One region of the Pseudomonas sp. MF7453 genome, then DNA from elsewhere that is predicted to be linked to it. Evidence: predicted binding sites of a transcription regulator. Region 1 holds the regulator's gene; the other holds the start of a gene.
The links. Region 1 encodes FliA, which starts transcription of late flagellar genes. Its sites were predicted from a motif close to CTAAAGTTTNNNNNNNNNNNGCCGNTAA; they were not measured.
Positions count from the first base shown of each region.

Region 2: the regulator FliA is predicted to act here: its motif matches at 11,223-11,250, upstream of JFT63_RS06915 (flagellar protein MotY).

Region 1 covers NZ_JAEKCN010000001.1:63,612-79,555, reverse strand. The annotation lists gene JFT63_RS00385 (sensor histidine kinase) at 216-1,109, shown strand; gene JFT63_RS00380 (response regulator) at 1,106-1,765, shown strand; gene yegS (lipid kinase YegS) at 1,724-2,644, opposite strand; gene JFT63_RS00370 (DUF2802 domain-containing protein) at 2,887-3,279, opposite strand; gene JFT63_RS00365 (chemotaxis protein CheW) at 3,280-3,762, opposite strand; gene JFT63_RS00360 (CheW domain-containing protein) at 3,842-4,633, opposite strand; gene JFT63_RS00355 (ParA family protein) at 4,633-5,421, opposite strand; gene motD (flagellar motor protein MotD) at 5,473-6,360, opposite strand; gene JFT63_RS00345 (flagellar motor protein) at 6,512-7,252, opposite strand; gene JFT63_RS00340 (protein-glutamate methylesterase/protein-glutamine glutaminase) at 7,252-8,382, opposite strand; gene JFT63_RS00335 (chemotaxis protein CheA) at 8,431-10,572, opposite strand; gene JFT63_RS00330 (protein phosphatase CheZ) at 10,584-11,372, opposite strand; gene JFT63_RS00325 (chemotaxis response regulator CheY) at 11,391-11,765, opposite strand; gene fliA (RNA polymerase sigma factor FliA) at 11,933-12,673, opposite strand; gene fleN (flagellar synthesis regulator FleN) at 12,670-13,503, opposite strand; gene flhF (flagellar biosynthesis protein FlhF) at 13,609-14,925, opposite strand; gene flhA (flagellar biosynthesis protein FlhA) at 14,937-15,944, opposite strand, start outside.
Region 2 covers NZ_JAEKCN010000003.1:211,373-227,316, forward strand. The annotation lists gene mutS (DNA mismatch repair protein MutS) at 1-1,278, shown strand, start outside; gene fdxA (ferredoxin FdxA) at 1,421-1,744, shown strand; gene apbC (iron-sulfur cluster carrier protein ApbC) at 2,198-3,292, opposite strand; gene metG (methionine--tRNA ligase) at 3,465-5,516, shown strand; gene rsxB (electron transport complex subunit RsxB) at 5,604-6,572, shown strand; gene nth (endonuclease III) at 6,631-7,269, shown strand; gene JFT63_RS06900 (PA3496 family putative envelope integrity protein) at 7,377-7,556, shown strand; gene JFT63_RS06905 (response regulator transcription factor) at 7,639-8,271, opposite strand; gene JFT63_RS06910 (argininosuccinate synthase) at 8,905-10,122, opposite strand; gene JFT63_RS06915 (flagellar protein MotY) at 10,251-11,159, opposite strand; gene pyrC (dihydroorotase) at 11,316-12,362, shown strand; gene rnt (ribonuclease T) at 12,359-13,030, shown strand; gene JFT63_RS06930 (peroxiredoxin) at 13,091-13,693, opposite strand; gene JFT63_RS06935 (bacterioferritin-associated ferredoxin) at 13,936-14,154, shown strand; gene bfr (bacterioferritin) at 14,355-14,825, shown strand; gene grxD (Grx4 family monothiol glutaredoxin) at 14,894-15,232, opposite strand; gene JFT63_RS06950 (molybdopterin oxidoreductase family protein) at 15,310-15,944, opposite strand, start outside.

The DNA of each region.
Region 1 (15,944 bases):
TAATACAACTTACCACTTTCAACTCTGGGATTAACGCCCAGAGTATTTGTGTGGACCAAAGCCAATCAGACGACCAACGGTAAGCGGGGGTGGTACTATGCCCCCTCTCGAAGTGATGTAACTTCACTATGTTTAAAGACGATTTGGCAGCAGACTCCACACAGAGCCCGGTCAACCGGCCTCCCCGTAGTGAACCCTCATTGGCTCCATCCGCTATGTTCGCCCGTCTCAAGTTACTTATCGCCAGGTCCGTGTCCCGCCGCCATGCGCGCCGCCTTACCCTTGCGCTGTGCCTGTGCTCATTGCTGGCCAGCTTGTGGGCCTATCTGCAGCACGAGCCGCTGCCGTTGCTGATCCTGCTGCTCAACCTCGCCACGCTGGTAGCGGTGGGCCTGCAACAGTGGCATTCGCGCAAGGCCATCAAGTTCGAGCCCCAGGAGCTGGCCGACCGCCTGTTGCAAGTTCAAGAGAACGAACGTCACCGGCTCAGCCGCGAACTGCATGATGATATCGGCCAACTGCTGACCGCCGCCAAACTGCAAAGCGAATGGTTGCAGCGCCGCCTGCCCCCGGATCTGCACAACCATTGCTCGGTGCTGTGCAATACCCTGAATGAAACCCTGGCCAAGGTGCGCGACGTCTCCGCCATCCTCAACCCCCGCCAATTGACCAGCCTGGGCCTGGAAGCCAGCCTGCGCGCGCACCTGCTCAAGACCCTGGAAAACACCCAGGTGTGCTGGAGCCTGGAGTGCCAGCAACGGCTCACCGGCATCCCCGAAGAAATGGCCGTGGCGGCCTTTCGCATCACCCAGGAAGCGGTGACGAACATGCTTCGCCATGCAAAGGCGCACAACCTGCTGGTGCGCCTGCAACGTCTGCCTGAAGGCCTGTCGCTGATAATCTGCGATGACGGCCAGGGGTTCTCGCCTGCTCCCGACCCGGGCCGGGAAGGCCAACGGGGCATGGCCGGTATGTGTGAAAGAACACACCAGCTGGGGGGCACCTTTTCCATCAGCAGCCAGCCCGGCAAAGGCACCCGCATCAACGCACTTTTCCCCTGGGCGCCGCGCGCTCTCGAACGGGCCAGCGCCCCTAAGGTTCTCGAGTGATCTGTAATTTACTCCTGGTGGATGACCACGCCCTGATTCGCGCCGGTGTGCGTGCGCTGATTCTGGATATTCCCGGCTACAACGTGATCGGTGAAGCCAGCGATGGCGCGCAATTGGTGGAGCAATACAGTGCCTTGCAGCCGGATATCGTGCTGCTCGACCTGTCGATGAAGCACACCGGCGGGCTGGATGCCTTGCAGCAACTCAAACGCTTTTACCCCAAGTGCAAAGTGCTGATTCTGTCGATGCACACCGAGCCGGACCTGATCATGCGCGCGCTGGAATCCGGCGCCCACGGCTACCTGCTCAAGGACACCACCGCCACCGAGCTGGAACATGCCCTGCTGGCCCTGCGTAACAACGAACGCTACCTGAGCCCCGCCATCGCCCACACGGTGATCAACCAGGCGCTGGTCCGCAGCCAGGGCCCCAGCGCACCCGTTGCCCACAGCCATAACCTCACGGCGCGGCAACTGGAGATTTTGCGCTTGATCGTACGCGGCAAGTCCACCCGGGAAATCGCCCACGGCCTGGGCTTGAGCATCAAGACCGTGGAAGCCCACCGCTCGCAGATCATGAAGCGTTTGCAGATTTTCGACGTGGCGGGCCTGGTGTTATTCGCCGTGCGTGAGCAAATCATCAGCCTGGACGACTAACGGCGAACCCAACGGCAGGTGCACGCGCAGCGCCTTGGGCAGCGCTTCGAAATGCAGGTCGTCGCCCTCCAGCGGCTCGCCATCAAGGTTGATATACAAGCCTTGCGCCATCTTGATATCCACCCACGGCAGGCGCGCGCGGACGAACATGGTGTCCAGCTCCCACCCATTGCTCATTAACTCGCGCAGGGTGCCGACCACTTCCTGGGGCGCCGGCAGGATGCTGACGTCCAACAGCCCGTCATCGGCCAGTGCGCCGGGGCACAGCACATGCCCGCCGCCGGCCTGACGACCGTTACCGATGCCCAGCGCAAGCAATTCACCTTTCCAGTGGAAATCCGGACCTTCCAATTCACCGTAGGCGGCCTTCAATTCGCTGAAGCGCGACAAACCGGTGAACAGGTAAGCGGCGCCGCCGAGGACTTTCTTCAGGTCTTCGGAGGTGTTGGCCGTCACCTGGCTGCCGAAACCGCCGGTGGCCATGTTCAGGAAAATCTGCCCGCCCACCTGGCCCAGATCGATGGCCCTGGGCTCGACGTCCAGCAACGCCAGGGCACCGACCGGCTCCAACGGCACGCCCGCAGCCTTGGCAAAGTCATTGGCGGTACCCAGCGGCATCAGCACCAGGCTGGCGTCGGCCTTGGCCTGCGCCATGGCCTCGGCCACATCACGCAGCGTGCCGTCACCGCCGCCGGCGACGATGTGGGTGTAACCATCAGCCAGCGCTTCATGGACCAGGCGCTGGGCATCACCGCCCTCCCAGGTCACCCGCACCGCCAGCTCCCAACCCTGCTCACGTCGGGCCAGCACAGCGGCACGCACGTCCTCGTTCAGGGCTTGTTTGCCATGGAGGATCAACAGGGCTTTGGGGGTGGTCATTTGGGGGTATCTCCTGGGTCAAGGTGCTTGAAGGATGTTGACCCTTGGGGAACAGGAAAAGTCTGTCGCAGGAGAAAAATTGACTGATGCTCAAAAGGTAGAAGGGGCAACCCCCAATGCCGACTGTAGGAGCGAGCTTGCTCGCGAGAAACCCACAGGCACCACGCTTAATCAGGAAACACGCGTCATGTTGAGGTTTTTCGCGAGCAAGCTCGCTCCCACATTGAACCCAGCCAACCGAATCAGCTCTTGTGCAATTTACTCATCAACTGCGCCTCGGCCTGGGTCAAGCCGCAGGACTGGGTCAGCTCATCCACCGTCGCGCCCATCCCCACCAGCTTGGCCGCCTGGGCAAACGACAGGTTGGAAGGATCGCGCTGTTCCAACTGCACCAACTTATCCGGCAAAGGCCCGAGAATCGCGCGCAGTTCGTGCACTTCATCACCGACCCGCACCGCACTCTGCTGGTAATGATCCACGCGCTTGACCAGCTCCAGAATGCGCCGGTCACGTACGGCGTCGCGTTCGGCCTGTTGCAAGGCCAACTCCCGTTGCTGACGCATATAGCGCAGTACAAACGCCAAGGTCCCGGCCCACAACAGGGCCAGGACAATCACCGCCGCCTCAAGGAACAATCAGATGCTCTCCAGTTCCGACCACTCTTCTTCGCTCATCATCTTGTCCAGCTCAACCAGGATCAGCAGTTCGTTGTTCTTGTTGCACACGCCCTGGATGAACTTGGCCGATTCTTCGTTACCGACGTTCGGCGCGGTTTCCACTTCCGATTGGCGCAGGTAAACCACTTCGGCCACGCTGTCGACCATGATCCCGACCACTTGCTTGTCGGCTTCGATGATCACGATACGGGTGTTGTCGCTGACTTCAACCGTGTCCAGGCCAAAACGCTGGCGGGTGTCGATGACCGTCACCACATTGTCACGCAGGTTGATAATGCCCAGCACGTAGCTTGGTGCACCCGGTACCGGAGCGATCTCGGTGTAGCGCAGCACTTCCTGCACGCGCATCACGTTAATACCGTAGGTCTCGTTGTCGAGTTTGAAGGTAACCCATTGCAGAATCGGATCATCCAAACCTTGTGCGGACGCTGACTTGTTCATTCGTGTAACCCCTTCAAGTGCCGCTATCGACGGCGTGTGTACTAGTGCGCCGCGCAACCGCACGGCCCTTATTGTTCAATCAACTGCGTGTGTTCTGAGGCATCGCCTTGACCGCACCGCTGGCGATCAACTCTGCCAGTTCGGCGACATCCAGCAATGCGCACATGTGTTCAATCACGGTGCCCGCCAGCCAGGGGCGCTGGCCACGGTGGCTGCGCCATTTGATTTCATTGGGGTCCAGGCGCAACGAGCGGCTGACTTGATGCACCGCCAGCCCCCATTCGTAGCCCTGCACCGAAATCACGTATTGCAGACCCTGGCGAAAATCGTCGCGGTAGCGGTCGGGCATCACCCAACGCGCGGTGTCCAGCACCTTGAGGTTGCCGGCCTGGCTGGGCAGGATGCCGAGGAACCACTCCGGCTGGCCGAACAACGGTGTCAGCTCCTGGCCTTCGAGCGAATAGATTGAGCCCAGGCACACCAGCGGCACTGCCAGGGTCAAGCCGGCGACGTCGAACAGCAGGCACTCGAACGGCTCGGCCGCCCACGCCGGGCGACCGTCACCGGTAACCGGCGGTGGCGTGATACTCGGCGGCAAGTGCACCTCCACCACCGGCTCGACCACCACCGGCGCCACCACCGCAGGGGTGATCGGCACCACGACTGGAGCCTCCGCCACCTGCGCATCGCGCGCCTGCTCTTGCATCACGGCCTGCTGAAATTCGTCCAGCGTACTGACAGGCTCGACAGCAGGTTCCAGTACCAGAATCGGTTCCGGCAGTTCCTCGTCCGTCGCATCCTGCAGCAGGGCATCCAGGTAGGATTCCAGCGCCAGTTGCGGTCGGGTCTTGAATTCGACAGGACGGTTCATCACGCCACCTGCGCCACAAGCTGCTGTGACAGCAGATGCTTGAGCAACGCACGGTAGGCCAGCACGCCACGGCTCTTGCCGTCGAACTGCGACGGCGTAAGCCCCGCACGGCTGGCGTCACGCAGGCGTGTGTCCACCGGGATGTAACCGTTCCAGATGGTGTCCGGGTAGGCATCACGCAATACCCGCAAGGTGCCAAGGGATGCCTGGGTACGGCGGTCGAACAACGTCGGCACGATGCTGAACGGCAGCGCCTGTTTGCGCGAACGGTTGATCATCGCCAGGGTGCTGACCATGCGCTCCAGGCCTTTGACGGCCAGGTGCTCGGTCTGTACCGGGATCACCAATTGCTGGCTGGCCGCCAGGGCATTGACCATCAGCACGCCCAGCAACGGCGGGCTGTCGATGATCGCGTAGTCGAAGTCCTGCCACAGTTGCGCCAGGGTCTTGGCGATCACCAGGCCCAGGCCGCTCTGCCCTGGCGACTGACGCTCAAGGGTGGCCAGCGCAGTGCTCGACGGCAACAGTGAAATGCTCTCGTTGCTGGTGGGCAACAGCAGTTGCCCGGGTAGATCCGCCGGCACGCTGCCCTTGTGCAGGAACAGGTCATAGCAGCTGTGTTCCAGCGCATCCGGGTCGTAGCCAAAATAGCTGGTCATGGACCCGTGGGGGTCGAGGTCGACCACGACCACACGCTTGCCCGCTTCGGCCAGCAAGCCGGCCAAGGCGATGGAAGTGGTGGTCTTGCCGACTCCACCCTTTTGATTGGCAACTGCCCAGACTCTCATTCGGTTGGTTCCTCCCGGTGGGCACAGGCGCGACCGAGACATTGCATAAGGTTATTGAGCCGGTGACGGAGAATTGACGGAGCTTGCCCGTACCGGCGGCTTTGCAGGGGCCGGTGCAGTTTGTGTGCCAGCGCGCTTCAACGCCGCATCCGGTGTTGCATTTGCCGTGCCGGTACCGGTCAGGCTGCGTCGTACATCCAGGTTGCGCGACACCACCAGCACCACCCGGCGGTTGCGTGCACGCCCTTCCACTGTGGCGTTATTGGCCACCGGCTGGAATTCACCATAGCCCACCGACGCCAGCCGCTGCGGGTTCACACCCTGCATGGCCAACATGCGCACGATGCTCGACGCACGGGCCGAGGACAGTTCCCAATTGGTCGGGTACTGCGCGGTGCTGATGGGAAAATTGTCGGTGAAGCCTTCCACGTGGATGGGGTTTTCAAACGGTTTAAGGATTGCCGCCACCTTGTCGATGATGGTGAACGCCTGATCACTGGGCAACGCATCGGCGCTGGCGAACAACAGGCTGGAGTTGAGTTCGATCTCCACCCACAACTCGTTGCCGCGTACGGTCATCTGGTTGGAACTGATCAGGTCGCCAAAGGCGGCACTGATGTCGTCGGCGATGCTTTTGAGCGGGTCGCTGGTACCGCCGACACCGGCGGCGATTTCATCGCTGTCGTTGACCAGCGGCTTGGCCGGGGTGACGGTCCTGGGCCGCTCTTCACCGATGGGAATCGGCTTGAGCGCGCGCTCGGTATCGTTGAACACGCCCACCAGCGCCTGGGAAATGATCTTGTACTTGCCTTCGTTGATCGACGAGATCGAGTACATCACCACAAAAAACGCGAACAGCAAGGTGATGAAATCCGCGTAGGACACCAGCCAGCGCTCGTGGTTGACGTGTTCTTCAGGCTCGCGACGGCGACGGCTCACAGGCACTCCCCTCCACACACCCACCCCACTGTAGGAGCGAGCTTGCTCGCGAAAAACGTCAATACAGACGCGGGCATTCTGGATGCACGCGGCGCTCTCGGGTTCTTCGCGAGCAAGCTCGCTCCTACGGGAATACGGGTGTTCATGTGCATCAATCCATGAAGCCCTGAAGCTTCAATTCGATGGAGCGCGGGTTCTCGCCCTCGGCAATCGACAGGATGCCTTCGAGCAGCATTTCGCGGTAACGCGACTGGCGCATGGCAATCGACTTGAGCTTGCTGGCCACCGGCAGCAGCACCAGGTTGGCACTGGCCACACCATAGATGGTCGCCACAAACGCCACGGCAATACCGCTGCCCAGTTGCGAAGGATCAGCCAGGTTGCCCATCACGTGGATCAGGCCCATCACCGCGCCGATAATGCCGATGGTCGGCGCGTAGCCGCCCATGCTTTCAAAGACTTTCGCCGCATTGATGTCACGGCTTTCCTGGGTATAGAAATCCACCTCCAGAATGCTGCGGATCGCTTCCGGCTCGGCGCCGTCCACCAGCAGTTGCAGGCCCTTGCGGGCGTAGCTGTCGGGCTCGGCATCGGCCACGCCTTCCAGGCCCAGCAAACCTTCCTTGCGAGCGGTGAGGCTCCAGTTGACCACGCGGTCGATGCCGCCAGGCAGGTCGACCCGTGGCGGGAAAATGATCCACACCAGAATCTGCATGGCCCGCTTGAACGAGCTCAACGGCGACTGCAACAGCGCCGCGCCCACGGTGCCACCGATCACGATCAACGCCGCCGGGCCATTGGCCAGGGCGCCAAGGTGGCCGCCTTCGAGGTAGTTGCCGCCGATGATGGCGACAAACGCCATGGTGATCCCGATCAGGCTCAAGACATCCATCAGAGGCAGGCCTCCACCAGATGCTTGCCAATGTCGTCCAGGCTGTAGACCGCATCAGCCAGGTCAGCCTTGACGATGGCCATAGGCATGCCATAGATCACGCAGCTGGCTTCGTCCTGGGCCCAGATGGCGCTGCCACCCTGCTTGAGCAGGCGCGCACCTTCACGGCCATCGGCGCCCATGCCGGTGAGCACCACCGCCAGAACTTTGTCGCCGTAAGACTTGGCTGCCGAACCGAAGGTGATGTCCACACACGGTTTGTAGTTCAGGCGCTCATCACCCGGCAGGATTTTGATCGCACCGCGGCCGTCGACCATCATCTGCTTGCCACCCGGCGCCAGCAGCGCCAGGCCAGGGCGCAGGATGTCGCCATCCTCGGCTTCCTTGACGGTGATCCGGCACAGCTTGTCCAAACGCTCGGCGAACGCCTTGGTGAAGGCGGCGGGCATGTGCTGCACCAGCACGATCGGCGCCGGGAAGTTGGCCGGCAGCTGGGTCAACACCCGCTGCAAGGCCACCGGGCCGCCGGTGGAGGTGCCGATGGCAACCAGCTTATAAGCCTTGCGCTTGGGCGCTGGCGAATGGGCGCTCGGTGCGGCGGCGACACGTACCGGCGCCACCGCAGGCCGGGCCACTGGCGCAGGCGCCGGGCGTGCAAACGATGACGTCGGCGCAGCCGCTGCGGGCGCAGGTGCAGGGGCCGGCGCAGGTGTACTGAACAGGCTGCGACGGTTACTGCGAGAGATGCTATGCACCTTCTCGCACAGCATCTGCTTGACCTTGTCGGGGTTGCGCGAGATGTCTTCGAAATTCTTCGGCAGAAAATCCACCGCGCCGGCATCCAGCGCGTCGAGGGTTACCCGCGCGCCTTCGTGAGTCAGCGACGAGAACATCAATACCGGGGTAGGGCAGCGCTGCATGATGTGACGTACGGCGGTGATGCCATCCATCATCGGCATCTCGTAGTCCATGGTGATCACGTCCGGCTTCAACGCGATGGCCTGATCGATCGCCTCTTTACCGTTGGTGGCCGTGCCGACCACCTGGATCGTTGGATCGGCGGAAAGAATTTCCGAGACGCGGCGGCGGAAGAAACCCGAATCGTCCACCACCAGGACCTTGACTGCCATAAACACTCCGTTAGACGGGGCGGGCATGACCGCCCTGCCCCACCAGAATCAAATACGCCGTGCGGCGTAACGCTTGAGCATGCTTGGAACATCGAGAATCAGCGCGATGCGACCGTCACCGGTAATGGTCGCGCCCGACATGCCCGGGGTGCCCTGCAGCATCTTGCCCAAAGGCTTGATCACCACTTCTTCCTGGCCCACCAGTTGATCGACCACAAAACCGATGCGCTGGGTGCCCACGGACAGAATCACCACATGGCCTTCGCGCTGCTCTTCATGGGCAGCCGAGGCCACCAGCCAACGCTTGAGGTAGAACAACGGCAACGCCTTGTCGCGCACGATCACCACTTCCTGGCCGTCCACCACATTGGTGCGCGACAGGTCGAGGTGGAAGATCTCGTTGACGTTGACCAGCGGGAAAGCGAACGCCTGATTGCCCAGCATCACCATCAGGGTCGGCATGATCGCCAGAGTCAACGGCACCTTGATGACGATCTTGGAGCCCTGGCCCTTGGTCGAGTAGATGTTGATCGAGCCGTTGAGCTGGCTGATCTTGGTTTTCACCACGTCCATGCCCACGCCACGGCCGGACACGTCGGAAATCTCGGTCTTGGTCGAGAAGCCCGGGGCGAAGATCAGGTTGTAGCACTCGGTGTCGGTCAGGCGGTCGGCGGCGTCCTTGTCCATCACGCCACGCTTGACCGCGATATTGCGCAAGATGGTCGGGTCCATGCCTTTGCCGTCATCGGTGATCGACAGCAGGATGTGGTCGCCCTCTTGCTCCGCCGCCAAAATCACTTTGCCGTTGCGCGACTTGCCGGCGGCTTCGCGCTCTTCCGGGGTTTCTACCCCGTGGTCGACCGCGTTGCGCACCAAGTGGACCAGCGGGTCGGCCAGGGCCTCGACGAGGTTCTTGTCCAGGTCGGTTTCTTCGCCCACCAGTTCCAGGTTGATTTCTTTCTTGAGCTGGCGCGCCAGGTCGCGAACCAGGCGCGGGAAACGACCGAAGACTTTCTTGATCGGCTGCATCCGCGTTTTCATCACCGCGGTTTGCAGGTCGGCGGTAACCACGTCGAGGTTCGACACGGCCTTTTGCATGGCTTCGTCGCCGCTGTTCAGGCCCAGGCGCACCAGGCGATTACGCACCAGCACCAGTTCGCCGACCATGTTCATGATGTCGTCCAGGCGTGCGGTATCCACACGCACGGTGGTTTCGGCTTCACTGGCGGGCTTTTCCGCGGCGGCCGGTTTGGCGGCCGGCGCAGGGGCTTTGGCAGCCGCCGGTGCTGCGGTGGCGACCGCTGCGGCGGCAGCCGGGGCCACTTCGGTGAACTTGCCTTTGCCGTGCAACTCGTCCAGCAGGGCTTCGAACTCGTGATCGGAGATCAGCCCGTCGCCTGCCGGCTCTGCCTTGGCGGCCGGGGCGACTGCCGTGGCCGCAACTTCCGGCAGGGCTTCGGCCGCAAAGGTGCCCTTGCCATGCAGTTGGTCGAGCAGCGCTTCGAACTCATCGTCGGTAATGTCGGTGCTGGCATTGGTAGACGACGCTTGCGGCGGCGCCACAGGGGCCACGGCATCGGCGGCGAACTGGCCCTTGCCATGCAACTGGTCGAGCAGGGATTCGAATTCTGCGTCGGTAATGTCTTCGCTGGTCGGCGTCGTGACAGGTGCAGGCGGTGCTTCTGCCTCGGCCTTGACCGCATTGAGCGAGTCCAGCAGTTGTTCGAACTCGCTGTCGGTCACGTCCGGCTCGGCTTCTACCACCGGCTCCGGCGCGGCTTGTGCCACCGGCGCAGCCGCAGCAGGTTCAGCCAGGCGCGCCAGGGCAGCCAGCAGTTCCGGGGTAGCTGCGGTGATCGGTGCACGTTCACGCACTTGGCTGAACATGCCGTTGACCGCATCCAGTGCTTCGAGAATCACGTCCATCAATTCCGAATCAACGTGACGCTCACCCTTGCGCAGGATGTCGAACACGTTCTCGGCGATGTGGCAGCACTCCACCAGCTCATGGAGCTGGAGGAAGCCGGCGCCCCCTTTTACAGTGTGAAAACCGCGAAAAATTGCATTGAGCAGGTTCGCATCATCCGGTCGGCTTTCCAGCTCGACCAGTTGTTCGGACAGTTGCTCTAAAATTTCGCCGGCCTCTACAAGGAAATCCTGAAGGATTTCTTCATCGGCGCCGAAGCTCATGTGGGTGCTCCTTAGAAGCCTAAACTGGATAACAGGTCATCTACGTCATCCTGACCTGACACAACGTCTTCACGTTTATCGGCATGAATCTGCGGACCTTCACCCTTGGCGAGATGTTTTTGTGGATCTTTTTCCGAGAGGATCGCTTCGCGGTCGTGTTCGATGCCGGCAAAACGGTCGACCTGGCCGGCCATCAGCACCAATTTGAGCAAGTTGCTTTCCACTTCGGTGACCAACTGGGTCACGCGCTTGATCACCTGACCGGTGAGGTCCTGGTAATCCTGGGCCAACAGAATGTCGTTGAGGTTGCTGGCCACCGTGCGGTTCTCTTGCTCGCTGCGCGACAGGAAACCGTCGACCCGACGGGCCAACTCACGAAACTCTTCAGCCCCCACTTCACGGCGCATAAAGCGGCCCCAGTCAACGCTCAGGGCCTGGGCTTCGCTGGCCATGCCGTTGACCAGAGGCGTGGCGTTTTCCACCAGGTCCATGGTGCGGTTGGCCGCAGCCTCGGTCAGCCTGACCACATAGGACAGGCGCTCGGTGGCGTCGGTAATCTGGGAAATTTCTTCGGCCTGGGGCATGCGCGGGTCAATCTGGAAATTGACGATCGCACTGTGCAGCTCGCGTGTGAGCTTGCCCACTTCCTGGTACAGGCCGCGGTCACGGGTCTGGTTAAGCTCATGGATCAACTGCACCGCATCGGCGAACTGGCCTTTTTCCAGGCTGTCGACCAACTGGTGAGCATGTTTTTTCAGGGTCGACTCAAAGTCGCCCTGTGACGTTTCGTTATGCTCCATAGCTCCCCCGCGATGGCATTAGCCGTGGATGCGTTCGAAGATTTTCTCGATCTTCTCTTTCAAGGCCAGTGCCGTGAATGGCTTGACCACGTAACCGTTGACCCCGGCCTGGGCGGCTTCGATGATCTGTTCACGCTTGGCTTCGGCGGTCACCATCAGCACAGGCAGGCTGCGCAGTTTTTCATCGGCGCGCACATGGCGCAGCAGGTCGATACCGGTCATACCCGGCATGTTCCAGTCGGTTACCAGAAAGTCGATGCTCCCGCTGTTGAGGATCGGAATCGCCGTCAGGCCGTCATCCGCCTCGACCGTGTTGGTGAACCCAAGGTCACGCAACAGGTTTTTAATGATCCGCCGCATCGTTGAGAAGTCATCAACGATGAGGATTTTCATGTTCTTGTCCAATTCGACCTCCAAGCAGTCTTAAACGCGCCCAGCACCTGGACGCGCCATTTCAATCAACAGGCGTTACACAAAAAGGACTGCCCAGGGCACCACGGTACTCACCCGCAAAACCCTGCGGTTTGGCGGTAGTGTCTGCAGTGTCCCCACACTGCCTGTCAGCGCGCGCGCCACTCTCCCAATCGCCCACGCAAGCGGGCAGCGCACTGGCTATGCAACTGGCTGACACGCGACTCGCTGACCCCCAGGACCTCACCGATTTCCTTGAGGTTCAGCTCTTCGTCGTAGTACAGCGCCAGCACCAGGCGCTCACGCTCGGGCAAGTTGGCAATCGCGTCCGCCAGCGCTTTCTGGAAACGTTCATCTTCCAGATCGCGCGACGGCTCAAGATGTGCACTCGCGCCGTCCTCGTGCAGCCCTTCGTGTTCGCCGTCCTGTAAAAGGTCGTCGAAACTGAACAGGCGGCTGCCCAAGGTATCGTTCAAAATCCCGTAATAATCGTCGAGACTCAATTGGAGTTCGGCCGCAACTTCATGATCTTTAGCGTCACGACCGGTTTTTGCTTCAATTGCACGAATGGCATCACTGACCATGCGGGTATTGCGGTGTACCGAACGCGGCGCCCAATCGCCTTTACGCACCTCGTCGAGCATTGCCCCGCGGATACGAATACCCGCGTACGTCTCGAAACTGGCACCCTTGCTCGCGTCGTATTTGGTCGACACTTCAAGCAGGCCGATCATGCCGGCCTGGATCAAGTCTTCGACCTGCACACTCGCCGGCAGGCGCGCCAACAGGTGATAGGCAATGCGCTTGACCAGAGGCGCATAGCGCTCGATCAATTCGCCCTGGCTGTCACGTGCCGACTTTTTGTAAAGGTTGTAGCCGCTGGATGTCATAGCACCGGTCCCGCACTCGTCTGATGCACCAAACGCTCGACGAAAAACTCCAGATGCCCCCGCGGATTGGCGGGCAACGGCCAGGTATCGACCTTCTGGGCAATGGCCTTGAACGCCAGTGCGCATTTCGAACGAGGGAACGCTTCGTAGACCGCACGCTGCTTTTGCACGGCCTTGCGCACACACTCGTCATAGGGAACTGCGCCGACGTATTGTAAAGCCACATCGAGGAAGCGATCCGTGACCTTGGTCAACTTGGCAAACAGGTTGCGCCCTTCCTGCGGGCTCTGGGCCATGTTGGCCAACACGCGAAAGCGGTTCATGCCGTAGTCGCGGTTAAGCAGTTTGATCAGTGCGTAGGCGTCGGTGATGGAGGTGGGTTCGTCGCACACCACCAGCAGCACTTCCTGCGCTGCGCGCACAAAGCTGACCACTGACTCGCCGATCCCGGCGGCGGTGTCGATCACCAGCACGTCGAGGTTGTCGCCGATGTCACTGAAGGCCTGGATCAGCCCGGCATGTTGCGCAGGGCTCAGATGCACCATGCTCTGGGTGCCCGAGGCCGCCGGCACGATACGAATGCCACCGGGGCCCTGGAGCAGCACATCGCGCAGCTCGCAGCGGCCCTCGATCACATCGGCAAGGGTATGTTTGGGTGTCAGCCCCAGCAGAACGTCCACGTTCGCCAAGCCCAGGTCAGCATCCAGCAGCATGACGCGACGGCCAAGCTCTGCCAGGGCCAGGGACAAATTCACTGACACGTTAGTTTTGCCGACGCCACCTTTGCCGCCGGTCACCGCGATCACCTGTACGGGATGCATGCTGCCCATTTTATTTCTTTACCTTGTCTTGCTTAGACGCAGGCTACATGGCTTGGCCGCTTGAAGCGCTTGCAGACCATCGATGTAGGTACATTTCACGGTGTTCATCCTGCCTCAACCGACCCGTTTTGCCGGGTGGTGGTAAAGGTCGGCGAACATATCGGCCATCGCTTCCTCGCTAGGCTCTTCTTGCATTTGCACACTGACGGCACGGCTGACCAACTGATGACGGCGCGGCAGATGCAGATCATCCGGGATCCGCGGCCCGTCGGTCAGGTAGGCAACCGGTAATTCATGACTGATGGCCAGGCTCAACACTTCGCCCAGGCTCGCGGTTTCGTCGAGCTTGGTGAGAATACAGCCGGCCAGACCGCAGCGTTTGTAACTATGGTACGCGGCGGTAAGAACCTGTTTCTGGCTGGTGGTTGCAAGCACCAGGTAATTTTTCGACTTGATCCCACGCCCGGCCAGGCTTTCGAGCTGCATACGCAGCGCCGGGTCGCTGGCTTGCAGGCCGGCGGTGTCGATCAGCACCACGCGCTTGCGCAACAGCGGGTCGAGGGCATTGGCCAGGGACTGGCCCGGGTCGACGTGGGTCACCGGCACATTGAGGATGCGGCCCAGGGTCTTGAGCTGCTCCTGGGCGCCGATGCGGTAGCTGTCCATGCTCACCAGCGCGATGTTCTGAGCACCGTACTTGAGTACATAGCGTGCGGCCAGTTTGGCCAGGGTGGTGGTCTTGCCCATGCCGGCAGGGCCGACCATGGCGATCACACCGCCCTCTTCCAGGGGTTCGATTTGCGGGGTGGCGATCATGCGCGCCAAGTGCGCCAGCAACATGCGCCAGGCCTGGCGTGGCTCTTCGACTTCGGCGGTCAAGGCCAGCAAATCGCGGGACAACGGGCCGGACAAACCGATGCGTTGCAGGCGGCGCCACAGGTTGGCTTGCTGGGGCTTGCTGCCTTGCAACTGCGTCCAGGCCAACGAACCCAACTGCACTTCCAACAGTTCACGCAGGCCATTGAGTTCAAAGCGCATCGAATCGAACACACGCTGGTCCACAGCAGCGGCCGGGGCTGGCGCAGCTGGACGCGGTGGTTCGACAAACGTTGGCTCTACCAGCGGCTCGGCGGCGGTCAACGGCAGGCCGGCGAACAATTGGCGATTGGTGCTGGCATCGCTGTCGCCACGCATACTCAGTTCAGCCTGGGCCGACACAATGCGCGAGGCGGTCTTGCGCAACTCGTCTTCGAGTTCCATGTTCGGCACGCGCGGGGCCAGCGCCTGGGGGGTGTAATCCAGGGCAGCCGTCAGCTCGACGCCGCCGGCAATCCGACGATTACCGATAATCGCGGCATCGGCGCCCAGCTCATCACGGACCAGTTTCATGGCCTGACGCATATCGGCGGCGAAAAAACGCTTAACTTGCATAACCCACTACCTCAGCCATTGGGCCCAACTGTCGCGACGATAGTCACTTGCTTATTGTCAGGAATTTCCTGGTAAGCCAACACGTGCAAATTCGGTACAGCCAGGCGTCCAAACCGCGACAACATCGCCCGAACCGGGCCAGCCACCAGCAGAATCACCGGGTTGCCCTGCATTTCCTGGCGCTGTGCGGCGTCGATCAACGAACGCTGCAGTTTTTCAGCCATGCTCGGCTCCAGCAAAACACCCTCTTCCTGGCCTTGCCCTGCCTTCTGAATACTATTGAGCAATATTTGTTCCAACCTGGGTTCCAGGGTGATCACAGGCAGCTCGGACTCAATGCCTACAATGCTTTGCACGATGGCGCGCGACAATCCGACGCGCACCGCCGCCACCAGAGCGGCAGTATCTTGACTCTTGGCGGCATTGTTGGCGATGGCCTCGGCAATGCTGCGAATGTCACGCACCGGCACCTGTTCGGCCAACAGCGCTTGCAGCACCTTGAGCAATTGCGACAGTGACAACACGCCCGGCACCAGTTCTTCAGCCAGTTTTGGCGAAGACTTGGCCAGCAAGCCCATCAATTGCTGGACTTCCTCGTGGCCGATCAGCTCGTGGGAGTGTTTATAAAGAATCTGGTTGAGGTGCGTGGCGACCACAGTGCTGGCATCCACCACGGTGTAACCCAGCGATTGCGCCTGACTGCGCTGGCTGACTTCGATCCACACTGCTTCCAGGCCAAAAGCCGGATCTTTGGCGGTAATGCCGTTGAGCGTGCCGAATACCTGCCCGGGGTTGATCGCCAGTTCGCGGTCCGGGTAGATCTCGGCTTCGGCGAGGATCACGCCCATCAGGGTCAGGCGATAGGCGCTGGGGGCCAGGTCGAGGTTGTCGCGGATATGCACGGTGGGCATCAAAAAGCCCAGGTCCTGGGACAGCTTCTTGCGCACGCCCTTGATCCGCGCCAGCAGTTGCCCACCCTGGTTGCGATCTACGAGTGGGATCAGGCGGTAGCCGACTTC
Region 2 (15,944 bases), on a different contig from region 1:
CTGCAATCGCTCAGCGAAAACGCCGGGCAGTTCCTGATCGACCTGGAAGCCCGCGAAAAAGCCCGTACGGGCCTGGCTAACCTGAAGGTCGGCTATAACCGCGTGCATGGTTACTTTATCGAGTTGCCGAGCAAGCAAGCCGAGTCGGCGCCTATCGACTATCAACGTCGCCAGACCCTCAAAGGCGCCGAGCGTTTTATCACCCCCGAGCTCAAAGAGTTTGAAGACAAGGCGCTGTCGGCCAAAAGCCGTGCCCTGGCGCGGGAAAAGATGCTCTACGAAGCCTTGCTTGAGGACTTGATCAGCCGCCTGGCGCCGTTGCAAGACACCGCCGCCGCCCTGGCGGAGCTGGATGTGTTGAGCAACCTCGCCGAACGGGCGCTGAACCTGGACCTCAATTGCCCACGGTTTGTCAGCGAACCGTGCATGCGCATCGTGCAAGGCCGTCACCCAGTGGTGGAGCAGGTGCTGACCACGCCGTTCGTCGCCAATGACCTGTCGCTGGACGACGATACCCGCATGTTGGTGATCACCGGTCCGAACATGGGCGGTAAATCCACTTACATGCGCCAGACCGCGTTGATCGTGTTGTTGGCGCATATCGGCAGCTTCGTACCGGCAGCCAGTTGCGAATTGTCGTTGGTGGACCGCATTTTCACGCGGATCGGCTCCAGCGATGACCTGGCCGGTGGCCGTTCGACCTTTATGGTGGAAATGAGCGAGACCGCCAACATCCTGCACAACGCCACCGAGCGCAGCCTGGTGCTGATGGACGAAGTGGGTCGCGGTACCAGCACCTTCGACGGCCTGTCCCTGGCGTGGGCCGCGGCCGAACGCTTGGCGCATCTGCGTGCGTACACGCTGTTCGCCACGCACTACTTTGAGCTGACGGTGTTGCCGGAAAGCGAGCCGCTGGTGGCCAACGTGCATCTCAATGCCACCGAGCACAACGAGCGCATCGTGTTTCTGCACCATGTGCTGCCAGGGCCGGCGAGCCAGAGTTATGGTCTGGCCGTGGCGCAGTTGGCCGGTGTGCCGAACGAGGTGATTACTCGCGCCCGCGAACACCTCAGCCGCCTGGAAACCACGGCCCTGCCCCATGAAACCGTGGTCGCCAGCCCGGCCAAAGCCAATAAGAAACCTGCCGCGCCGCATCAGAGCGATATGTTCGCCAGCCTGCCCCATCCGGTGCTGGATGAGTTGGCAAAGCTTGACCTGGATGACTTGACGCCGCGTAAAGCGCTCGAAATGTTATATGCACTGAAGACTCGGATATAACGCAGACGCTTGCAAGCTGATAGAATCTCGCGCGGTTTGGGATGCTGCGGGCTTTTAGCCTGGTCCGCAGACTATCGCTCTCAAACCTCGCGAACCCCACCACAAGGGGTTTCGCTGCCGCCGCCTGAGGAGAAAATTAGAAATGACCTTCGTCGTCACCGACAACTGCATCAAGTGCAAGTACACCGACTGCGTAGAAGTCTGTCCGGTGGACTGCTTCTACGAAGGCCCGAACTTCCTGGTTATTCACCCGGATGAGTGCATTGACTGCGCCCTGTGTGAACCAGAATGCCCGGCCGTCGCGATTTTCTCCGAGGACGAAGTGCCTGCGGGCATGGAGCAATTCATTCAATTGAACGTCGAACTGTCAGAAGTGTGGCCGAACATCACCGAGCGCAAGGATCCGATGCCGGATGCCGCCGAGTGGGATGGCAAACCCAACAAGATTGAGCAACTAGAGCGCTAAAGCGCCACTGCCCAACAAAAAAAGGCCCTTGAGGGCCTTTTTTGCATTCTGGCGCCTGCATTCACTTTTCTGCAGGCGAAAAAAGGGGCGGTATGACCCGCCCACATTTTTTCCCTAGTCCCTGTGTTCCTTTTCATCATCCTGATGAATCGCATCCTGCGACGTTCCTTCAAACCATCGTTCCTTGATGGCTGTGTCAATCCGTGGACACAGGGCTGATGTTAGAGGGTTCATAGATAAGTTCAACGCGACCCGTTTCCATCCACTGGCACGCAGCGACGCCCCCACATAGATAAATAAGTCTTGTATTTCAATGAGATGAAAAAATTCTCAAAAAAATCGGGACGTCCTTGCCAGGTAAAAAAACCAATCACTTACGCAAAGGTAAGCAAATGCTTACGTGCGCGATTGCGGAAAAGGGCAATAAACCTCATTGCCCACCGTTTACGGGCATCAGTCGTCACTGACCGTAATCGTCGGCATCGCCGGCGCGGCCGCTTCCTGCAAGACAATGCGCGCACCGACATGCCGGGCCAGCTCCTGGTAGATCATCGCGACCTGCCCTTCGGGCTCGGCCGCTACAGTGGGTTTGCCACCATCGGCCTGTTCACGAATGTCCATCGACAGCGGCAAAGAAGCGAGCAGTTCGACGCCATACTGCGTGGCCAGCTTTTCACCGCCCCCTTCACCGAACAGATGCTCGGCATGACCGCAGTTGGAACAGATGTGCACCGCCATGTTTTCCACAACACCCAGCACCGGGATGTTGACCTTGCGGAACATCTCGACGCCTTTTCTGGCGTCCAGCAGCGCCAGGTCCTGGGGCGTGGTGACGATCACCGCACCGGCCACCGGGACTTTTTGTGCCAGGGTCAGCTGGATGTCGCCGGTGCCTGGGGGCATGTCGATCACCAGGTAATCGAGGTCGCCCCAGGCGGTCTGTGTGACCAATTGCAGCAACGCCCCGGAGACCATCGGCCCGCGCCAGACCATCGGCGTGTTGTCATCGGTCAGGAAGGCCATGGACATCACCTCCACACCCAGCGACTCGATGGGCACAAACCATTTCTGATCCTTGACCTTCGGCCGTGTGCCTTCGGCGATGCCGAACATCACGCCCTGGCTTGGGCCGTAGATATCGGCGTCGAGAATCCCCACTCGCGCGCCTTCGCGGGCCAGGGCCAAAGCCAGGTTGGCCGCAGTGGTGGATTTGCCCACGCCGCCCTTGCCGGAGGCTACCGCCACCACGTTCTTGACATTGGCCAAACCCGGGATCTGCGCCTGGGCCTTGTGCGGGGCGATCACGCACTGGATCTCGACCTTGGCCGATCCCACGCCATCAATGCCTTCAATGGCCATTTGCAGCATCTGCGCCCAACCACGCTTGAACAAACCTGCGGCATAACCCAGTTGCATCTGTACCGACACCTGGTCGCCCTGGACCTCGATGTTGCGCACACAACCGGCACTGACCGGGTCCTGGTTCAAATAGGGGTCGGTGTACTGGCGAAGAACGGCTTCCACCGCTGCGCGATTGACGGCGCTCATGGGCTACTCCCGAAAAAAGACTGACTGAAACAGGCGGCTATCCTAACCGTTCCGACGGTTGAACGGCACGCTTTCGAGGTTCCGGAAGATTCTGAAACAGCGTCACGGGGTGAAATAAATTTCCCGGCGCTTTATAGTGGCCGACCTCCGTTTCATCAAGTAGCCGAGCCCCATGTCCGAGCCACGCAAGATCCTCGTCACCAGCGCCCTGCCCTATGCCAATGGTTCCATCCATCTTGGCCATATGCTTGAGTACATCCAGACCGATATGTGGGTGCGCTTCCAGAAGCATCGCGGCAATCAATGCATTTATGTCTGCGCGGACGACGCCCACGGTTCGGCCATCATGTTGCGCGCCGAAAAGGAAGGCATCACCCCGGAACAACTGATCGCCAACGTGCAGGCTGAACACAGCGCCGACTTTGCCGAGTTCCTGGTGGACTTCGACAACTTCCATTCGACCCACTCGGACGAAAACCGCGAGTTGTCGAGCCAGATCTACCTGCGGTTGAAAGAAGCCGGGCACATCGACCAACGTTCGGTGACCCAGTATTTCGACCCGGAAAAGAAGATGTTCCTGGCCGACCGCTTCATCAAGGGCACCTGCCCGAAGTGCGGCACCGAAGACCAGTACGGCGACAACTGCGAAAAATGCGGCGCGACCTACGCACCGACCGACTTGAAGGACCCCAAGTCGGCGATCTCCGGCGCCACTCCGGTGCTTAAAGACTCGCAGCACTTCTTCTTCAAGCTCCCGGATTTCCAGCAAATGCTGCAAACCTGGACGCGCAGCGGCACCTTGCAGGACGCCGTGGCCAACAAACTCTCCGAATGGCTCGACAGTGGCCTGCAGCAGTGGGACATCTCCCGCGACGCGCCGTACTTCGGCTTCGAGATCCCGGGCGAGCCGGGCAAGTACTTCTATGTATGGCTGGACGCGCCGATCGGCTACATGGCCAGCTTCAAGAACCTCTGCGATCGCACCCCGGAGCTGGACTTCGACGCGTTCTGGGGCAAAGACTCCACTGCCGAGCTGTACCACTTTATCGGCAAGGACATCGTCAACTTCCACGCGCTGTTCTGGCCGGCAATGCTTGAAGGTTCGGGCTACCGCAAGCCGACCGGCATTGCCGTGCACGGCTACCTGACGGTCAATGGGCAGAAAATGTCCAAGTCCCGTGGCACCTTTATCAAGGCACGCACCTACCTGGATCACCTGTCGCCGGAATACCTGCGCTATTACTACGCGTCCAAGCTGGGCCGGGGTGTCGACGACCTGGACCTGAACCTGGAGGACTTCGTACAGAAGGTCAACTCGGATCTGGTGGGTAAAGTCGTCAACATCGCCAGCCGTTGCGCCGGTTTTATCCACAAGGGTAACGCAGGCGTACTGGTAGCCGAGAACGCTGCACCGGAGCTGACCGACGCCTTCCTGGCCGCCGCGCCAAGCATCGCCGACGCCTATGAGGCCCGCGACTTTGCCCGCGCCATGCGCGAGATCATGGGCCTGGCCGATCGTGCCAACGCCTGGATCGCCGACAAGGCCCCGTGGTCGCTGAACAAGCAGGAAGGCAAGGAAGCCGAGGTGCAGGCTATCTGTGCCACAGGCGTCAATCTGTTCCGCCAGTTGGTGATTTTCCTCAAGCCGGTGCTGCCATTGCTGGCCGCCGATGCCGAGGCGTTCCTCAACGTGGCGCCGTTGACCTGGAACGATCACGCCACCTTGCTCGGTAATCATCAGTTGAACGCCTTCAAGCCCCTGATGACCCGTATTGACCCGGTGAAAGTCCAGGCCATGACCGACGCTTCGAAAGAAGACCTGGTCGCCAGCCAGACCGATACCGGCCAATCTGCGCCGACGGGCAATGGCGAGCTGGCCAAGGACCCGATTTCCCCGGAAATCGATTTCGACGCCTTTGCCGCCGTGGATTTGCGCGTGGCACTGATCATCAAAGCCGAAGCTGTGGAAGGTGCCGACAAGCTGCTGCGCCTGACGCTGGATATCGGTGACGAGCAGCGCAACGTGTTCTCCGGGATCAAGAGCGCTTACCCGGACCCGTCCAAGCTCGACGGTCGCCTGACCATGATGATCGCCAACCTCAAGCCACGGAAGATGAAGTTCGGTATTTCCGAAGGCATGGTGATGGCGGCTGGCCCTGGCGGCGAAGAAATCTACCTGCTGAGCCCCGACAGCGGCGCCAAGCCGGGTCAACGCATCAAGTAACCCCTGCAAAATGCCCCGCTGTTGCTACGGCGGGGCTTTTCAGCTTGCCCACCTCCCTGGGCCGGGCGTCAACGCTATGATCACAGCATGAACCTCATTCAACGTATCGACGCGCTGCTGCCGCAGACTCAATGCGGCAAATGCGGGCACCCGGGTTGCAAGCCTTATGCAGAAGGCATCGCCAAAGGCGAGGCCATCAACAAGTGCCCGCCCGGTGGGCAGGAAACCATCGCCGGGCTTGCGCAACTGCTGCACCTGCCACTGCTGGAGCTGGACACCAGCCGCGGGGAAGCGCCCGCGCAGGTAGCCTATATCCGTGAGGCCGAATGCATCGGTTGTACCAAATGCATCCAGGCTTGCCCGGTGGATGCCATTGTGGGTGCCGCCAAGCTCATGCACACGGTGATTATCGATGAGTGCACCGGTTGCGACCTGTGTTTCGCACCCTGCCCTGTCGACTGTATCGAGATGCGTGCGCTCGCTGACGTGCTGCCTATCGTGGGCGACCTGGCTGGCAGCAATGACGAGCGGCGTGAACGTGACCTCAAACGTGACCGAGCGCGGCGGCGCTTCGAACAACGTAACGCCCGCCTGCAACGTGAGGAAGCCCGCAAGCTCGCCGAACGCCTGACACGGGCCAAACCTGCAGCTGCAATGGAAACAGCAGCGATAGATAATCATCAGGGCGCGCAGGAAGCCGCCATCAAGCAGGCCAGAATCAGCGTCACCATGAGTCGCGCTCAGTTGCACAAGTCCTTGAAGGCGTTTGGGCATCCTCCGACCTTTGAGCAACAGTCGCAATTGATTAAGCTGCAACGGCAGTTTGAAGCTTGCGAACAGGCGCTTGCCAAGCTGGAGGCCAACAGTGCGCCGCCGACAAAGACACCCCAAGGCACCGACCTCAAGCGCGCAAAGATCCAACTGGCCATGCGTCGGGCCGAGCTGAAAAAGGCCCAGGCCGAGCAGGCTGGCGAGCAGCAGCTGGCAGCCTTGAGCGCTGCTTTGAACGCCGCCGAGCAGACGCTGCAGGATGCCGAGGCCAACACTGGCGCCTGAACCTGCACGCTGTATTGCTAACATCACGTCGACCGCCTGCAAGGAAACGTCCGCCCCTATGAATGCCGCAAAACGCCTGGAAATCTTCCGCAGGTTCCACGAAGACAATCCGGAACCGAAAACCGAACTGGCTTACTCCTCACCGTTCGAATTACTGATTGCGGTGATCCTGTCAGCCCAATCAACGGACGTTGGGGTTAACAAGGCGACGGCGAAGCTGTATCCCGTGGCCAATACCCCGGCCGCAATTTACGCCCTGGGTGTGGAAGGCCTGTCCGAATACATCAAGACCATCGGCCTGTATAACAGCAAGGCCAAGAATGTGATCGAAACGTGCCGCCTACTGGTGGAGCTGCATGATGCTGAAGTCCCGCAAACGCGTGAAGCCCTGGAGGCCTTGCCAGGGGTGGGCCGTAAAACGGCCAATGTGGTGCTCAATACCGCATTCAGGCAACTGACCATGGCAGTGGACACTCACATCTTCCGGGTCAGTAACCGAACCGGTATTGCGCGGGGCAAAAATGTGGTCGAAGTGGAAAAGCAACTGATGAAGTTTGTGCCCAAGCCGTATTTGCTCGACTCCCATCACTGGCTGATCCTGCACGGGCGCTACGTTTGCCAGGCTCGCAAGCCCCGCTGCGGCAGCTGTCGGATCGAAGATTTGTGTGAATACAAGGACAAGACGTCAGACGATTGAGCGACCATTGCTTTTTTTGATCAGTCGATTGAAAAAATCTTTTTTACCCGTTCGCAGATTATCGCTATAAGGAGCCCCAATGGCAGTCTTAGCCCGGAGTTAATCTTATGAGCGCTGGCAAAGAACAACTGGAAGTGGAAGACGACCTCGTTGAGTCGGATGACGATGCGGTAGAGACACCTGTAGAGGTAGCCAAGACCAATTTGAGCAAACGCCGCACTATCGACAATCTACTGGAAGAGCGACGCTTGCAAAAACAGCTGGCCGATTACGACTTCGATCTGTGATCGATGCATGAACGACCGGAAGCCTCCCTGACGGAGGCTTTTTTCTGCCGGATACACGGGTTTTGAGCGGTGCAATGCCCTCCTACACCAAGCCGTTGCGTTGTGCCAACTCGATCAGGTCCACAAGGGAGCGGGCATTGAGCTTGAGTAGCAAGCGGGTCTTATAGGTACTGACGGTTTTGTTGCTCAGGAACATGCCGTCGGCAATCTCCTTGTTGGTTTTGCCACGGGCCAGTTGTTGCAGCACCATCATCTCTCGCCCCGACAAGCGTTCAACCATTTCGGCTTCACTGGCGTTGCCCATGGTTGAACGCACCGAATTGAGCGCCTGGTTCGGGAAATAGCTGTAGCCGGAGAGCACCGCCTTGATGGCGCTCAAGAGCTCAGTCAGGTCCTGCTGCTTGCAGACATAGCCGGCCGCCCCTGCCTGCATGCAGCGCATGGAAAAATGGCCCGGAGCCTGGGACGTCAGCACCAGCACCTTGAACGATACGGCTTGCTTGGTTGAAGCCAACCGGCAAATCACTTCCAGGCCGTCGAGCTTGGGGATTCCGATATCCAGTATCACAATATCCGGCATATGTTCCCGTGCAAGTTGCAACGCATCGACACCGTTATCGGTCTCGGCAACGACCTCATAACCATGACGCTCCATTAGCATGCGCACAGCAAGACGAATGACGGGATGATCATCCACGATCAGCACTTTATTCATGAGAAAGTCCAATTTCGCTGTTCGAATTATTTAGAGCAAACACAATAGCCTAGTCGATTACTAGTTGGCATAGCATTCCACCCCGAGCAACGGCAGGGAGAGACCCAACCCACAGGAAGATAGGAATTAGCCTACAAAAAATCGCAAACTTAGATGTATGGGGCTTTATGGAAGCTTTCAGATCTTTCTCGACGCGTACACATTTTGACTGAAATGTCCCAGGCATGGGCCCATGAAGGTAAACGCAGCGCACAAGACTTTCAGGAAATACCCCTTGCTTGTAGCCATGCCGCACGCAGAACGGCAAGGAAGGCCCATCTGCATTAGTTCCATTTAACATATTTATAAACTTCCATAATTCCTACAGAAAATTCTACAACTCACCTTCTCATTGCACTTACATGAGTGAATTTTCTGTCAGACATAGTTCCTCCGCAGATGTAAAAAATCATTCAGCGCTAAAAACAAAACGCAAAAAAGTAAAACAACCGTTAAAGTTTCAGAAAAAAACACAGTCAAGCATCTGCTAAACGCCGATAAACATCGCCGCTGTATTTATGTTCATTCAATAATAAACAAGCAAAAAAAATGGCCCCTTGGATAAGGAGCCATTTCGCACACTCAAGACAACACTCAGAACAATGAGCGGCCCTTGTTGGCAGCAATGCGCATACGCAGGGCGTTCAGCTTGATGAAGCCAGCCGCATCCGCCTGGTTGTAGGCGCCACCGTCTTCTTCAAAGGTTGCGATGTTGGAGTCGAACAGTGACTCTTCGGACTTACGGCCAGTGACGATCACGTTGCCCTTGTAGAGCTTCAGGCGCACGACGCCGTTCACGTGGGCCTGGGAAGCGTCGATCATCTGTTGCAGCATCAGACGCTCAGGGCTCCACCAGTAACCGGTGTAGATCAGGCTGGCGTACTTGGGCATCAGCTCGTCTTTAAGGTGGGCGACTTCACGGTCCAGGGTGATGGACTCGATGGCGCGGTGGGCACGCAGCATGATGGTGCCGCCCGGGGTTTCGTAGCAACCGCGGGACTTCATGCCCACATAACGGTTCTCGACGATGTCGAGACGGCCGATACCATGCTGGCCACCGATACGGTTGAGGGTCGCCAGCACGGTGGCCGGAGACATTTCAACGCCGTCCAACGCAACGATGTCGCCGTTGCGGTAAGTCAGTTCCAGGTACTGCGGCTTGTCAGGAGCGTTCTCCGGAGAGACGGTCCATTTCCACATGTCTTCTTCGTGCTCGGTCCAGGTGTCTTCCAGCACGCCACCTTCATAGGAGATGTGCAGCAGGTTGGCGTCCATCGAGTACGGCGACTTCTTCTTGCCATGGCGCTCGATCGGGATTGCGTGCTTTTCAGCGTAATCCATCAGCTTTTCACGGGACAGCAGGTCCCATTCACGCCAAGGAGCAATCACTTTTACGCCAGGCTTGAGTGCGTAGGCACCCAGTTCGAAACGCACCTGGTCGTTGCCCTTGCCGGTGGCGCCGTGGGAAATGGCGTCAGCGCCGGTTTCGTTGGCGATCTCAATCAAGCGCTTGGCGATCAGCGGACGTGCGATGGAGGTACCCAGCAGGTACTCACCTTCGTAGACAGTGTTGGCGCGAAACATCGGGAATACGAAATCGCGGACGAACTCTTCGCGCAGGTCGTCAATGTAGATCTCTTTCACGCCCATGGCTTGCGCCTTGGCACGTGCAGGTTCGACCTCTTCGCCCTGACCCAGGTCAGCGGTGAAGGTCACCACTTCACAGTTATAAGTATCCTGCAGCCACTTGAGGATCACCGAAGTGTCCAGGCCGCCGGAATACGCGAGAACGACCTTGTTTACGTCGGCCATGCCATCACTCCACGGGGTTGTACGGAAAGGCGACGATTCTACCGATCAAAACCGCGAAATTACAGGGGCGCGACAGCAAATGAAGATAAAGCGACAGATTATGTCGAGCGGGCGACCGATGGTCGCACCTACGACGTGGCCGCCGGGTTGCTCGGCACCGTGGCCTGGGGTGCCGGTTTCTCGGGAGCAGCTACCCGCTCAAGCTGGATATTCACCCGACGATTACGGGCGCGGTTGGCGGCATTGGTGTTGGGGGCCAGCGGGTAGCTTTCGCCATGGAAACGCAGGGTGATCTGCGACTCCTGAATGCCATTGGCCTTCAAGTAATCCATCACCGCCAGGGCGCGGCGGCGCGAGACGTCGCGGTTGGTCAGCCGATTGCCACTGTTATCCGAGTGGCCATTCAACTCGACATGATTGACGGTGGGGTCGGCCTTCATGAACGCAAGAATCACAGACAGCTTCTTCTTGGCGCCAGCGTCCAGCTCAATGCCACCACCGGGGAAGCCGACTTCCGTCTGCTTGACCTGGTCGTAATTCATCGGCAACAGCTTGGCGGTGCACGACTGATAGTCGCTGTAGGCCTTGCTGAACCTCACCGGCAGCAGACGCACCTCCGAGTAACCGCCTTCGCGCGCGTAATGCCTTACCGTCGGGCTGCGCCCCTCAAGCAAGCCGGTGAAGAGGCGCCCGGCCTGAGCCTGGGAGCTATTGAACAGTACGTCGCCACTGCCGACACGCACCGCCCCGAGGTTGATATCGCCTCGGCCCGGCTGCCAGGGCGCGGCCGCGGCCAGCAAGGTTGCCGAACCTGCGCCAAACGCACCGTTATAGGCTTTCAGGCGAAACGTCGCCTGCTCGCCGGCCCGGCGCACGAACTCCCCGGAACCAAAATCGGTGATCGGCTGCGTCAGGCGGCACTCGAACTGATCGCCCTCTACCTTCCACTCAATATTCTCCAGACGTGTCTGGAACGTGAGGGCCATAGCGGGCAGGCTGGCGAACACACTGAGCAGGGCTAGATAATGCTGGCGCACGGGAGGCTCCACTGGTTTTTACAACACTTCAAAGCGTCATACATCGTTAAGGCATACCCGGGGATATCGGTAGCATCCGGCAAAACTTGATAGCGAGTGCCTGCAAGAGTCTTTTCCGGTAGCATTCCCACCAGATTGACCCGCCTGGAATCCCCAATGTCCGACCGCCTGACCCTGCTGCGTCCCGACGACTGGCATATTCATCTTCGTGATGGTGCTGCGTTACCCCAAACCGTGGCCGATGTTGCGCGCACGTTTGGCCGTGCCATCATCATGCCTAACCTGGTACCTCCGGTGCGCAATGCCGCAGAAGCCGACGCCTATCGCCAGCGTATTCTCGCTGCACGACCGGCCGGCAGCCGCTTTGAACCGTTGATGGTGCTCTACCTGACCGACCGCACCCAGCCTGAAGAGATTCGCCAGGCCAAGGCCAGCGGCTTCGTACATGCCGCCAAGCTCTACCCGGCCGGCGCGACCACCAACTCCGATTCCGGCGTCACCAGCATCGACAAGATCCTGCCGGCGATCGAAGCCATGGCCGAAGTCGGTATGCCGTTGCTGATCCACGGGGAAGTCACCCGTGGCGATGTGGATGTGTTCGATCGCGAGAAGATTTTCATCGACGAACACATGCGCCGTGTGGTCGAGCTGTTCCCGACCCTGAAGGTCGTGTTCGAGCACATCACCACCGCCGATGCCGTGCAGTTCGTCACCGAAGCTTCGGCTAACGTTGGTGCGACCATCACCGCTCATCACCTGCTCTACAACCGCAACCACATGTTGGTGGGCGGGATTCGGCCGCACTTCTATTGCCTGCCGATTCTCAAGCGCAATACTCACCAGGTGGCACTGCTGGATGCCGCCACCAGCGGCAGTCCGAAGTTCTTCCTCGGCACCGACTCGGCGCCCCACGCCCAGCACGCCAAGGAAGCGGCCTGCGGCTGTGCCGGCTGCTACACGGCGTTTGCCGCCATCGAGCTGTATGCCGAGGCGTTCGAACAACGCAATGCCCTGGACAAACTCGAAGGTTTTGCCAGCCTCAATGGTCCGCGTTTCTACGGCCTGCCGGCGAATACCGATCGCATCACCCTGGTTCGTGAAGACTGGACCGCCCCCGCCAGCCTGCCATTTGGCGAGCTGACCGTTATCCCGCTGCGCGCCGGTGAAACACTGCGCTGGCGCCTGCTGGAGGAAAGCAAGTGAGTGAAGACCATTACGACGACGAACAAGAGCACGGCGGCGGCGGTTCGCGCCACCCGATGGCCGAGCGTTTTCGCGGCTATCTGCCGGTTGTCATCGACGTAGAAACCGGTGGTTTCAATTGCGCCACCGACGCGCTGCTGGAAATCGCGGCGACCACCATCGGCATGGACGAACAGGGTTTCGTGTTCCCGGAACACACCCACTTCTTCCGGGTAGAGCCGTTCGAAGGCGCCAATATCGAAGCCGCTGCCCTGGAGTTCACCGGGATCAAGCTCGACCATCCGCTGCGCATGGCCGTCAGTGAAGAAGCGGCGCTGACCGATATCTTCCGCGGTGTACGCAAGGCGCTGAAGGCCAATGGCTGCAAACGTGCGATTCTGGTCGGCCACAACAGCAGCTTCGACCTGGGTTTCCTGAATGCCGCCGTGGCGCGCCTGGACATGAAGCGCAACCCGTTTCACCCGTTCTCCAGCTTCGACACTGCAACCCTTGCAGGCCTGGCGTATGGCCAAACGGTACTGGCCAAAGCCTGCCAGGCAGCCGGTATCGACTTTGACGGTCGTGAGGCCCACTCGGCCCGCTACGACACCGAAAAGACCGCCGACCTGTTCTGTGGCATCGTCAACCGCTGGAAACAGATGGGTGGCTGGGAAGACTTCAACGACTAAGACGCCTCCCACAAAAAAACCGGCCTTCTCAGGCCGGTTTTTTTATACCAAAACGCAGGCTTACAGCTTGCCGGCGTTCTCGGTCAGGTAAGCGGCAACGCCTTCTGGCGAAGCGTTCATGCCTTTGTCGCCTTTTTTCCAGTTGGCAGGGCAGACTTCACCGTGCTCTTCGTGGAATTGCAGAGCGTCAACCAGGCGGATCAGCTCTTCCATGTTACGGCCCAGAGGCAGGTCGTTGATGATCTGCGAACGCACGACGCCCTTGTCGTCGATCAGGAACGCGCCACGGAAAGCGACGCCGCCTTCGGACTCAACGTCGTAGGCCTTGGCGATGTCGTGCTTCATGTCGGCAGCCATGGTGTATTTGACTTTGCCGATACCGCCATCATTGATGGCCGTGTTGCGCCAGGCGTTGTGGGTGAAATGGGAGTCGATGGACACCGCAACCACTTCAACGTTACGCGCCTTGAAATCGTCCATGCGGTGATCCAGAGCAATCAGCTCCGAAGGGCAGACGAAAGTGAAGTCCAGCGGGTAGAAGAATACCAGGCCGTATTTGCCTTTGATGGCTTCAGACAGTTTGAAGCTGTCGACGATTTCGCCATTGCCGAGGACGGCTGGTACGTCGAAATCCGGGGCTTGTTTACCGACGAGTACGCTCATTGGATATCTCCTGATATAGGGATGACGATTGAAGTAAAAGGACCGGTCGAGTCTGCCTGTGGAAACAGACAGAAACATGACGCAATCACGCTTCGTGAAGACCGATCATCATACACCGAAAAAACCGTTCGTCAGCGCACGGGCCATCCGCCCGAATTGCTGTTGAAACTATTTTGACAATCATTCTCGTTAACATTAAGATCCATCGCACCTAAGCCATAAACCCGCGACGGTTCTCACTTATGTATGTCTGCCTCTGCACTGGCGTCACCGACGGACAAATCCGCGAAGCAATCTACGAAGGTTGCTGCAGCTACAAAGAAGTGCGTGAAACCACGGGCGTTGCCAGCCAGTGCGGCAAATGCGCCTGCCTCGCCAAGCAAGTGGTACGGGAAACCCTGACGCAGCTGCAAACAGCCCAGGCCGCGCTCCCCTACTCGACAGAATTTACACACGCCTGATAGGCATGTTTTAAAGAACCGGACCTTGTGTCCGGTTTTTTTATGCCTGTAATTCAATTAGTTAGCGTCAAGACGCGGAACACAAACATTCTTATTCCGATTAATTTTCATTTATTATTCAATAACTTAGGTTTGACACTAGGATTTTCACCGCTCAGACTCCGCCCTATACACAGCTATTACAGGGCAGGACCCCAGTCATGAAAGGCGACATCTCAGTCATCCAGCAACTCAATAAAATCCTTGCCAATGAACTGGTCGCGATCAATCAGTACTTTCTGCATGCGCGCATGTACGACGATTGGGGCCTGGAAAAGCTTGGCAAGCGTGAATACAAAGAATCGATCAAGGCCATGAAGGACGCCGACGCGCTGATCAAGCGCATCCTGTTCCTTGAAGGTCTGCCGAACGTGCAAGACCTGGGCAAGCTGAACATCGGCGAGCACACTCAGGAAATGATCGGCAGCGACCTGGGCTTTGAGCGCAAAAGCCACAGCGACATCAAGGCAGCGATTGCCCACTGCGAAACCAAGGGCGATTTCGGCAGCCGTGAGCTGTTGGAAGACATCCTTGAGGACCAGGAAGAACACATCGACTGGCTGGAAACCCAGCTGGGCCTGATCGACAAGGTCAGCCTGGAAAATTACCTGCAATCGCAGATGGGCGAATAACCCGTAGCGTTCAGGCACAAAAAAGCCCCGCTCTCACCAGAGAAGCGGGGCTTTTTATTGCTCGCCAATTAGGCGTCAGTCTTGACTGCTGCTTTTTGCGCTGCGCTTTTGATCAACTCTTGCAGCGAACCATCAGCTGCCATTTCAGTGATGATGTCGCTACCGCCAACCAGTTCACCGGCTACCCACAACTGCGGGAAAGTCGGCCAGTTGGCGTACTTTGGCAGGTTGGCGCGGATCTCGGGGTTTTGCAGGATATCCACGTAAGCGAACTTCTCGCCACACGCCATGACGGCCTGGGACGCTTTCGCGGAGAAACCGCACTGAGGCGCGTTTGGAGCGCCTTTCATGTAAAGCAGAATGGTGTTGTTGGCAATCTGCTCTTTGATCGTTTCGATGATATCCATGGAACACCTCTGCAGGAACTTTGCGACTCACGGGTCGGCACGGTGGCGCATTGTAACGCAAAAATCCAACGGGATGCTCAGGCCGCCGCCACCTTCACCGGTACCCCATTGAGCGCCGCATTACCCGACAACTCATCCAATTGCCGCTCGTCGGTCAAGTCATTCGCACTCGCACCCGGCTGGCCGCTTGCAATGCTCATCTGTACGCCCGGACGATCGTGCCCCCAACCGTGAGGCAGGCTGACCACACCCGGCATCATGTCCGCGCTGGCCACAACTTCCACTTCGATCATGCCAATGCGCGAACTCACTTGCACCCGCTGCCCATCGCTCAACTGCCGAGTGGTCATATCATCCGGGTGCATCAACAGTTGATGACGCGGCTTGCCCTTCACCAACCGGTGATAGTTATGCATCCACGAATTATTGCTGCGCACATGGCGCCGACCGATCAGCAACAGCTCGTCGGCCACAGGCACGGGCTGCGCGGCAAAACGCGCAAGGTCCGCCAGGATCACCGACGGTGCCGCCTGCACCTTGCCATCGGCGGTTTTCAGCCGGGCGCCCAGGTTTGGCTTGAGTGGGCCCAGGTCCACGCCGTGAGGGTGATCGGCCAGCATCGCCACCGACAACTTGTGTGCAGACGCATCCCCATAAGTACCGGCACGCAGCCCGAAATCAATCATCTGCGCCGGCGGCATTGTCGGTTTGA